DNA from 3 places in the Paenibacillus sp. Dod16 genome. Region 3 is predicted to be linked to each of the others. Evidence: predicted binding sites of a transcription regulator. Region 3 holds the regulator's gene; each other region holds the start of a gene.
The links. The regulator Rex, encoded in region 3, represses fermentation and respiration genes when NADH is low (regulators of the CRP and FNR family bind a similar motif). The targets are predictions, from matches to a motif close to TTGTGAAATATTTCACAA.
Positions count from the first base shown of each region.

Region 1: the regulator Rex is predicted to act here: its motif matches at 1,954-1,971, upstream of nirB (nitrite reductase large subunit NirB).
Region 2: the regulator Rex is predicted to act here: its motif matches at 1,757-1,774, upstream of adhE (bifunctional acetaldehyde-CoA/alcohol dehydrogenase).

Region 1 is NZ_JBNDYG010000005.1:291,755-295,038, forward strand. It holds gene nirB (nitrite reductase large subunit NirB) at 1-1,867, opposite strand, end outside; gene ACPV3A_RS06190 (hypothetical protein) at 2,047-2,721, opposite strand; gene ACPV3A_RS06195 (winged helix-turn-helix transcriptional regulator) at 2,905-3,225, opposite strand.
Region 2 is NZ_JBNDYG010000005.1:287,024-290,307, reverse strand. It holds gene ACPV3A_RS06175 (formate/nitrite transporter family protein) at 1-383, shown strand, start outside; gene ACPV3A_RS06170 (asparagine synthase) at 603-761, opposite strand; gene ACPV3A_RS06165 (Crp/Fnr family transcriptional regulator) at 846-1,571, opposite strand; gene adhE (bifunctional acetaldehyde-CoA/alcohol dehydrogenase) at 1,843-3,284, shown strand, end outside.
Region 3 is NZ_JBNDYG010000005.1:120,010-123,293, forward strand. It holds gene ACPV3A_RS05265 (amidohydrolase) at 1-884, opposite strand, end outside; gene ACPV3A_RS05270 (redox-sensing transcriptional repressor Rex) at 859-1,524, opposite strand; gene dinG (ATP-dependent DNA helicase DinG) at 1,587-3,284, opposite strand, start outside.

The DNA of each region.
Region 1 (3,284 bases), 170 kb from region 3:
TATCGAGCTCTTCCCAGACGCTCGGTAAGTCTTCCTTCTTAACACCGATGAGGTCCAGACGCTGTCCGCCGGTAACCTTGACAACCTTCACATTATATTTAAGCGATACATCCGCGATTTTCTTCAAATCCTCCGGCGTGGTAACGCCGCCGTACATTCTTGGGACTACCGTATACGTGCCGTCTTTCTGAATGTTGGCGTTCATCCGTTCGTTGACAAAACGGGATTCCCTCTCCTCCTGATGGGTTTCCGGGTTCAGCATGGCCAGATAATAATGGATGGCCGGGCGGCATTTCGAGCAGCCTTCCGGGTTGCTGAAGTTCAGAACATGCATGACTTCCTTCGTCGTGGTAAGTCCCTTCGCACGGATTTCCGCGACGATTTCATCCCGATCGAGTGTCGTGCATGGGCATATGCCTTGTTTGCCTGCGGCCTTAAAGCCATCGCCCAATACGCTCTGGAGTATTTGCTCCACGACAGGTTTGCAGCCGCCGCACGAGCGGGTAGCACCTGTGCAAGCTTTGATCTCATCCACTGTCGTATGACCTTGGAGAGTAATGGCATCCACGATGGCTTTTTTGGTTACGCCGTTGCATCCGCATACGATCTCATCGTCGGGCATCTTCTCCAGCGAAAATGCCTTGCCGCCTCCTGTCCCTGCACGATCCGTGCCCATGATCGAATCGTAAATCTCATCCGTCATGGCTGTCTTTTTCCGAATCATGGATTGAAGGCTTGCCGAATCGCTCACATCTCCGAACAATATCGCCCCGACAATGATATTGTCGCGGATTAATATTTTCTTATAAGTCTTGCGCCAATCATCTTTCGCGGTGATCACCGCGTGTTCGGCTTGCTCCATGAACTCTCCGGCAGAGAATACATCAACACCGCTGATTTTCAGCTTCGTCGATACAATGCTTCCCTCGTAAGGCTGGCCTTCCACGCCGCACAGATGCTTCGCCAGCACCTGTCCCTGTTCGAACAACGGCGCAACCAGGCCGTAGCATGCGCCCCGATGCTCGCAGCATTCGCCAACCGCGTACACATCCGGCCAGGAAGTTTGAAGATAATCATTAACTACGATTCCCCGGTTTACTTCGATTCCACTCGCTTGGGCGATTCCCGTGTTCGTTCTGATGCCCACTGCCATGACCACCAGGTCGGCTTCAAGCTCATCCCCATCCTTGAACCGGAGTCCCGTGACTCTGGTATCTCCCAATATTTCGGTTGTTTGTTTGCCTAGTAAGAAGTTGATACCCTGCTGTTCAAGCTCCCTTTTCAGCATGCCGGATGCCATCGAATCCAATTGGCTCTCCATCAAATCCTGCATGAGATGAACCACCGTCACCTCCATGCCGAGGCTGACCAATCCCTTGGCAGCTTCCAGACCCAGAAGCCCCCCGCCGATGACTGCCGCTTTCTTGTAGGCCTTAGCGGCCTCCAGCATCTGGGTGCAATCGGCTATGTTACGGAAACCGATAACGCCTTCTTTGTCACTACCCGGTACGGGTAAAATAAAAGGCTTCGAGCCCGTTGCTATCATTACTTTGTCATAAGGCACCGTCAATCCGTTGTCGGCTGTCACGACCTTGCGCTCTCCATCAATGGCTGTTACGGTGACACCCGTATGCAAAGTGATATGGTTATCCTCGTACCATTTCCAATCATTCAATACAATGTCATCCAAGGTTTTGCTGCCTTCCAACACATACGACAGCATAATGCGGTTATAATTCGGATGAGGCTCCTGTCCAATGACGGTGATGTCAAAATTCCCACCCAGTTTAATGATTTGCTCGACCGTGCTAATCCCGGCAATACCGTTGCCAATGACAACTAACTTTTCTCTCTTTATATTGGACATAAGTTTGATTCCTCCCCAACACGTTTATCTAGATCGTGGTATTCCGTTCCTTTCACATAAATTATATCGTCTGACGGCATTATTTATTGTGATATATTTCACATAAATCGTTAAAATTTTAAACAAAAATACCAAATAACCCTGTCCGCGTCGGAACAAGGTTATGATGAGAACACCCTCTATATAATATCGGCTTCCATATAGGCTCGTTCGCCGCTTGGCACTTTTAAATAAGGGCGAATACCCGCAAACCCCTTCGCATCCAGATTTACCCCGGTCATCCAGTTCCCCTCTAATAAGCCGCCATCCGATTGCATAGTGACGGCAGGCGCCTGAATATGCTCCTGATACAGAACGATGCCGGCCTGTATGGTCTTAAAGGCTTTTCCCTGCTCCACCAACGGTACGGCGCTGATATACGTAGGCACAAAGTAATTCGCAATCACATCCAGCTCTTCCCCGTCAAAAAACGGCTCGCTGCCAAGGAAGGGATGCATCATCACGATTTTCTCATAGAGTGACCAGATGATCATCTGCAGAAATCTTCCCGTTCGTCCCCTATTCTGCCCGGTAGCATGAAATCGATCGGTTTCATAACCAATGAACTTCCATCCGCCGGGGGCTTTGACCCATTTCTGAAACATGACTGAAGCACTGGTACCGTTTTGGTTAACGTTTTCTGCAGGTTCCGGGCTTGTTCCAGAAGCAGCTAACCACAGGGAGTCCGGCACATACTGGCTCAGCATCCGCTTGGTTTTCTCAAAAATATGAAGCACTTTTAATGAAGCGTTTTCAAGTTCTGAGATGTCCTCTTGTCCATAATGGAAACGGGAGATATACGTTCGCTTGGTCATGGGCTCGCCTCCTTGATATGCCGCTCTCGTTATTTACATCATATAGCGGCTGCGTCCGCTTGGTGCATGTCCACATATTCTTGCCGTAAATAAACAGGAACCATACTTCCGTTTAGAAAAAAAACCCTGAAATGAGGATATCTCATGCCAGGGTTTAATCATCAAGGGGAGTCTTAAGATGACTCATCTTTCGACCCATTGTTCTGCCCAGGATGCAATTTGCTCCATCACCGGACGAAGTGCTTTGCCTTTTTCAGTCAGTTCATATTCAATACGTACCGGTGTTTCCGGATAGACATGACGAATCAGTATCCCTTCACATTCCAAATCCTTCATCCGCTCGGAGAGCATTTTATCGCTCATGGACGGAATCAAATTCGAAATATCCTTAAAGCGCTTAGGCCCGCTCATCAACGTTTGAATAATCAAACCGTTCCACCGTTTGCCCAGAAAAGAAAATGCAGATTCAAAACGGGGACACATCGTAACATTTGTAACTTCCATATCCCTTCACCTCTTTACGAAGTCACCTTGTTTATAGAAACTCATAAGCTTAATCAAAA
Region 2 (3,284 bases), 170 kb from region 3:
ATCTCATCTTCACGGCTGCCGCCAAGAAAATGAATGATCCGTTTATGGAGCTGTTCTTCCGAGGCATCTTGTGTAACTGGCTTGTCTGTCTGGCCTTGTGGATGGGGATTCGGGCCAAAGGAGAAACGACCAAGCTGATCTTAATATGGTGGTGTCTGTTTGCTTTCATTGCGACAGGGTACGAGCATAGCGTAGCCAATATGACACTTCTGACGCTCGCGACGATTTTGCCGGGGCATCCCGAGGCCATTTCCATCGGCGGATGGATCAGCAACATGGTGCCGGTCACGCTGGGGAACATTCTTGGCGGAGGATTGTTTGTGGGGATGACGTATTGGTTTATCTCGTCGGGAAAAGGGAGCAAGCAAAAGAAGGTTGCATAGTAGGCATCATAGAAAAGGGGCTGCTCATAATATACAGCCGAAAAGAAGCGGTCGACCAAACAGTTGACCGCTTCTTTCATTTGTCTAATTAAAGTGAGGGACCTGCACGGAACGTCTCCTAACAAAAAAAGAGGGATCCCGTCGGGCACATACATAAAAAGCCGTCCCTTCAGTTCAATGACTGAATAGGACAGCTATGTGAATCTTGTCTTCCAATCCTTACCGATGTTCCACCAGGTCAATCGCACCAAGCACAATATGAGCCAGTCCGAAGCCGAGAATACCGGTTGCGGCAAGTTTATACTTGCTGCCAAGCAGAGCGGCACCCGAAGCAGAAACCACAGTTCCAAGAACAGCAGGAATCAAACCTTCACGCATGCTGAGCACTCCCTTTATTTTGGTTTGGAAAGACAAGGTTATTGTAAGCAGATGACTGTGTATTATGCACAGAAGGGAGGCCGATTAAATCCGGCAGATTTCGTTCGGGCACAGCTCGCAATGGCAGATTTCCTGCAGCATCGGAAGATCTTTAATGACAATCATCCCGCCGGCATATTCGATAGCATCTTTTTTGCGCAGGTCGCTCAGCATCCGGTTCACGCTTTCGCGGGTTGCCCCAATCATGTTCGAGAGATCGGTGTGGGTAATCTTCTTGTTGATGAGAATAGTATCATCCGCTTGATGCTGCCCGTAGGTATTGCTCAGCCGGATGAGTGTCGATGTTAAAGCGCCGGGCTTGCCGTACATCATGAGATCCCGGAATTTGGTCTGGGTGATGCGGTGGTGAATGCCCATCCACTTCATAAAATCAATGGCGAAGTCGCAGTGCTGACAGATCAGCAGCTCCAGATCCTTGTGCTCGATGACACCGACAACGCTATCCTCAAGCACCTCTGCCGAGAAACTGTGATTGTTGCTGAAGAATGGATCGGCTTGCCCGACCATGTCTCCCGGATGGTACATATATAGAATCAACTCTTTGCCTTCATCGGTCGATTTGGTTAATTTGATTCTTCCTTGTTTAACGTAGTACAGCTTGTCGGCGAAATCGCCTTCCCAGAACAAATGGGATCCTTCAGGGAGTACCCTTTCCTTCATGCTGACCAGCAGACGGTTGCGGTTTTGCTCCGAGAAGCACTGCGTGTTCCCTAAGTTTTCGATTTCCATTACATGGTCTACAGTATTCATGTTGGTATCCCCTAACATCCTAAAATTTGATCTGTTTAATCTTTAAATACATTATAACGTGAAAACATTCACTTTTGGGGGAGATTAAGAGGGAAATCGTGGCGAATTTTCAAACTTTGTGATCTCTTTCACTTGAAAGGAGGGGAAGACAGGTGTAAATCACACAGAAAAGATAAATACTTATATTGTGAAATAATTCACATGAAATTAGAAACAGCTGTGTTACGATCAAAGCGTAGAAAGAAACATGAATCATGGGAGGATGAGAGATATGGCTGTGAGCAAAGGAACGGTGGAAGTAAAAGGACAAACAGCGTCGGAGTACATTCAGGGGCTGATTGACAAGGCGAATCGGGCCAAAGAAAAGTTTATGGAATTGAATCAGGAGCAAGTCGACGGGATTGTACAGGCCATGGCCATGGCAGGCCTTGAGAAGCACATGCAGCTGGCGAAAATGGCGGTTGAGGAAACGGGACGCGGCGTGTACGAAGACAAGATCATCAAAAACCTGTTTGCCACGGAGTATATCCACAACAGCATTAAATACGACAAAACCGTAGGTATCATTGAAGACAACGCCTATGACAGCTTTCAAAAAATAGCAGAACCGATCGGGATTATCATGGGGATAACACCGGTAACCAATCCGACCTCCACGACGATATTCAAGGCACTGATCTCCATTAAAACAAGAAACCCGATCATCTTCGGATTCCATCCATCCGCGCAGGCCTGCAGCCGGGAAGCTGCACGGATACTGCGGGATGCCGCCGTGAAGCAAGGTGCTCCTGCCGACTGCATCCAGTGGATCGAAGCACCTTCCATGGATAAAACCAATGCACTGATGAATCATCCTGACGTTGCCTGCATTCTGGCTACAGGCGGTTCGGCGATGGTCAAAGCGGCATACAGCTGCGGCAAGCCTGCCCTGGGCGTAGGACCAGGAAACGTGCCTTGCTTTATAGAGAAGAGCGCGGATCTGGATCAGGCGGTGAACGATTTGATTTTGTCCAAAACCTTTGATAACGGCATGATCTGCGCTTCCGAGCAGGCTGTCATTATCGAGGAGCCTATATATCATACAGTGAAGAAAAAAATGATTGCCAGCGGCTGTTATTTTGTCAACAAGGAAGAGCTGGCGAAACTGACTGCGCATGCGATGATATCGGATAAATGTGCGGTAAATCCTACTATCGTCGGACAGCCGGCAGCTAAGATAGCCGAGGCTTGCGGATTCGAGGTACCTGAAAGCACCAAGATCCTGGTCGCCGAGCTGGAGGGAGTCGGACCTGCCTATCCGTTGTCTGCCGAGAAGCTTAGCCCGGTGCTGGCCTGCTATAAAGTGAAAGATGCGGAAGAGGGCATCACGCGCGCTGAAGAGATGGTTGCTTTTGGCGGCATGGGCCACTCGTCGGTAATCCATTCGCACAATGAGGACATCATCATGAAATTCTCGGATCGGATGAAAACCTGCCGTATCCTGGTGAATCAGCCATCTTCGCAAGGCGGTATCGGCGATATCTACAACACGAATCTGCCATCGCTGACGCTGGGCTGCGGTTCGTATGGACGTAATTCCACTTCGTCGAACGTGACGGCCGTCAATTTAATCAACGTGAAAAGGGTGAACCGCAGAACCGTGAATATGCAGTGGTTTAAAGTGCCGGACAAAATTTACTTTGAAAAAGGTTCGACGCAGTATCTTGCGAAAAT
Region 3 (3,284 bases):
ACCCCGGCTTTCAGCAGTGCAGGCACGCGAGCGATGCCGCTGGCAAGCTTCAAATTGCTGCCTGGATTATGCGAAACCATAACTTGATGTTTGGCCAGAATTTCGATTTCTTCATCGGTCAGATGGACGGCATGCGCAAGCAGCGTTGGACGGGAGAACATGCCAAGCTTCTCTAGATGGGCAACAGGGCGAAGTCCGTAGTCATTTACGTTCTGAGCTACTTCCGTTTCCGTTTCGGACATATGCGTATGCAAAGGCAGATTCAAATCATGTGACGCTTGCACGAATTTTTCGATGAAATCCGGCGGGCACGTATAGGGTGCATGCGGTGAGATCATCGTCGTAATTCTACCGTCAGCCTGACCATGCCAGTCTTTCGCGAATGCAACCGCCTCTTCCAGCTTCTGCTGCTGCACCTCAGGCGGACATAATCCGATGACACCGCGCGTCAGAACGCCGCGCATGCCTGAGTCCTCCACTACCTTTGCAACCTGATCCATATGATCATACATATCCACAAATGTCGTGGTTCCGCCTTTAATCATCTCCAGCACGGAGAGCGAGGTTCCCCAGTATACATCGTCGGCCGTGAATTTGGCTTCCATCGGCCACATTTTTTCCTGAAGCCATACTTGCAGTGCCAGATCGTCGCCATACCCGCGAAGAAGCGACATGGCCGCATGTCCGTGCGTATTCACCAATCCAGGCAGGAAAAACAGATGGGTTCCGTCGATGATTTCTGTTCCCTCTTGGACAGTCGGCTCTTCTTCACCCAGGTAAGTGATCCGGTCGTTCTCCACGACCATATATCCGTGTAACACGGATCTGCCTTCCTCTAGTACCGCAAACGTTCCGTTTTTAACCATCCACTTCGTTGTCGTCATGTGCTGCATCCTCCTTGCCGTTATCCAAATAATAGGCCAAACTCTGCAAATCCGTAGTAAAATCTGCCGTATGGATACGGATATGGGGTGGAGCTTTCAGGATGGTCGGCGCAAAATTCAGGATAGCCTCGATGCCTGCCGCGATAAGTTGATTCGCTACATTCTGCGCCTCAAAATCCGGAACGGTGATAATCCCGATACGAATGCCGTACTCATGAACCGTCTTCTCCAGTTCCTCCATCGGCTGTACGACCAAATTGTTAATTTTCATACCAACTTTGGGAGAATACGAATCGAAAACCGCCACAATCTTCATATTGTCCTTCAGAAATGCATTGTAATTCGATAATGCATGTCCAAGATTACCGGCCCCAATCAATGCGACATTGATCTTCTGGTCCAGCTTTAGAATCTGGCGAATTTTCTCGATCAGATAAGATACGTCATATCCGATCCCTTTCCGTCCAAAATCACCGAAATACGCTAGGTCCTTACGAATTTGAGCAGGATTGAGGTCCAGTTTCTGCCCCAGTTCCTGGGAGGAAACCGTGGAGACCTCCCTTTTCTGAAGCTCATTCAAATAGCGCAAGTATACAGGTAATCTGCGGACCACGGCTTCCGAAATTTTTTCCGATTTCATGCATGCTCCCCCTAATAATAGGTTAATAACTACATTTGTTTGTGCTCGTTCATGGTTTCACTTTATTCAGCTTGGTTCCCTATGCCTGCCTCTTCCTGCAGCCATTTCGAAATTCGGGGAACGATCCCCTCTGTCGGCATGTGCTCCATCTTCGGTCCAGGCAAGGAATATAAGAAATACTTCCCGTAATAGGATTCAATGACCCGAGTATCGTAAACGATGACAATCCCCTTATCCTGCGCGGTCCGTACCAGTCGGCCAAATCCCTGTTTGAAGCGAATGACCGCTTGCGGAACCGAAAGCTTCATGAACGGGTTCTTCTTCTGCTGCTGCAGAAGCTCGCTCTTGGCTTCGACCAGAGGGTGATTCGGCGGCTGGAACGGCAGCCGGACGATGGCAAGGCAGGTGAGCGCCTCACCGGGTATATCTACTCCTTCCCAGAAGGAGCTGGTGCCAAGCAGAACCGAAGCGCTGCTATCCTGGAATCTCCGGATTAACTTGGTACGGCTGGTTCCGTCCATCCCTTGTCCCAGTACCGTAATATCGCTGGATCCCAGCGCCTCCTTCAAGGGCTCATGCACCTGACGCAGCATGCGGTACGAGGTGAACAGGACAAGCATGCGACCATGCGTTGCGATGGCCGTATCAGCCAATGATTGCACAAGTGTATTCACAAAGAGTGCATCCCCGACCGAGCCCTTCAAGCTCGGAAAATCGCGCGGCACAACAAGGAGAGCCTGCTCCCTGTAATTAAACGGGGACGGCAGCAGGACCGTGTTCAGGTTGCCGTTATCTGCCGCTTCCTGAAGACCCAAGTTCTCGATCATGAACTGAAACGATTTGTCCACCGACAAGGTCGCCGATGTCAGGATCACGCTTTGTTTTTTGTCAAAAAACAATTCCTTTAAGTGGGTGCTGACGTCGACAGGCACCGCATAAAGCTGCAGCGATTTGCCGCGGAAGTTGCCGTTCGCCTCCATCCAGTATACCGTGCCCTCATCGTTCAGGGACATGAAGGTCCTCAGGTCCTCGCGGTGTGCCGCCAGGTCCTTAAATAGACCCGATAGGTCTGTTAACAGACTGTCCGCGCTGTAATCATCCAGATCTTCCTTCATTTCGGCAATCAGCTTGTCACCCTTGCGAACGACATCGCCGAGCGCCAGATGAATTTGATGCTCCAGCTCGGCCAGCGAATTCCAATCCTTCGGCTTCTTCAGAGGCGATAAGCGAAGCGAGAATTGACCGGCATCCCCCGGAGTCGCGTCTCCGCGCTCCGGAAGCAGTCCGAACAATTGATCGCTGAGCCGGTCCCAATTCTCTTTGACGGTGATCAGATCCGGATAAATCCGGTCGATGATGGAAGACCACTCAACAGCCTTCTCATGGGACGACGCTTGCAGCAGCTGGCGAAGAGCCGGAAGCTGACCGCTTCGGCTGTCTTTGTACATACGGGTCAACGTATGGACAACCGAAAAATATTTCATCTGCAAGCCTAGGTGCTTGCCCGCGACGTCCTCCAGATGATGCGCTTCATCGATGACGAGACGCTCATAACTCGGAAGCAGCTGGTGATTCGCTTTCACGTCGGTGAACAGCTTCGAATGGTTCGTAATGACAACATCCGCGATGCCCGCTTCATGTTTGGCCCTGTGATAATAGCATTTGCGGAACCATGGGCAGGCACGGCCCAGGCAGGAATCCGAATCGCTGGAGATGGTCTCCCAGAAATCCCCTCCACGGCCGCCAAGGTTCAGCTCCTC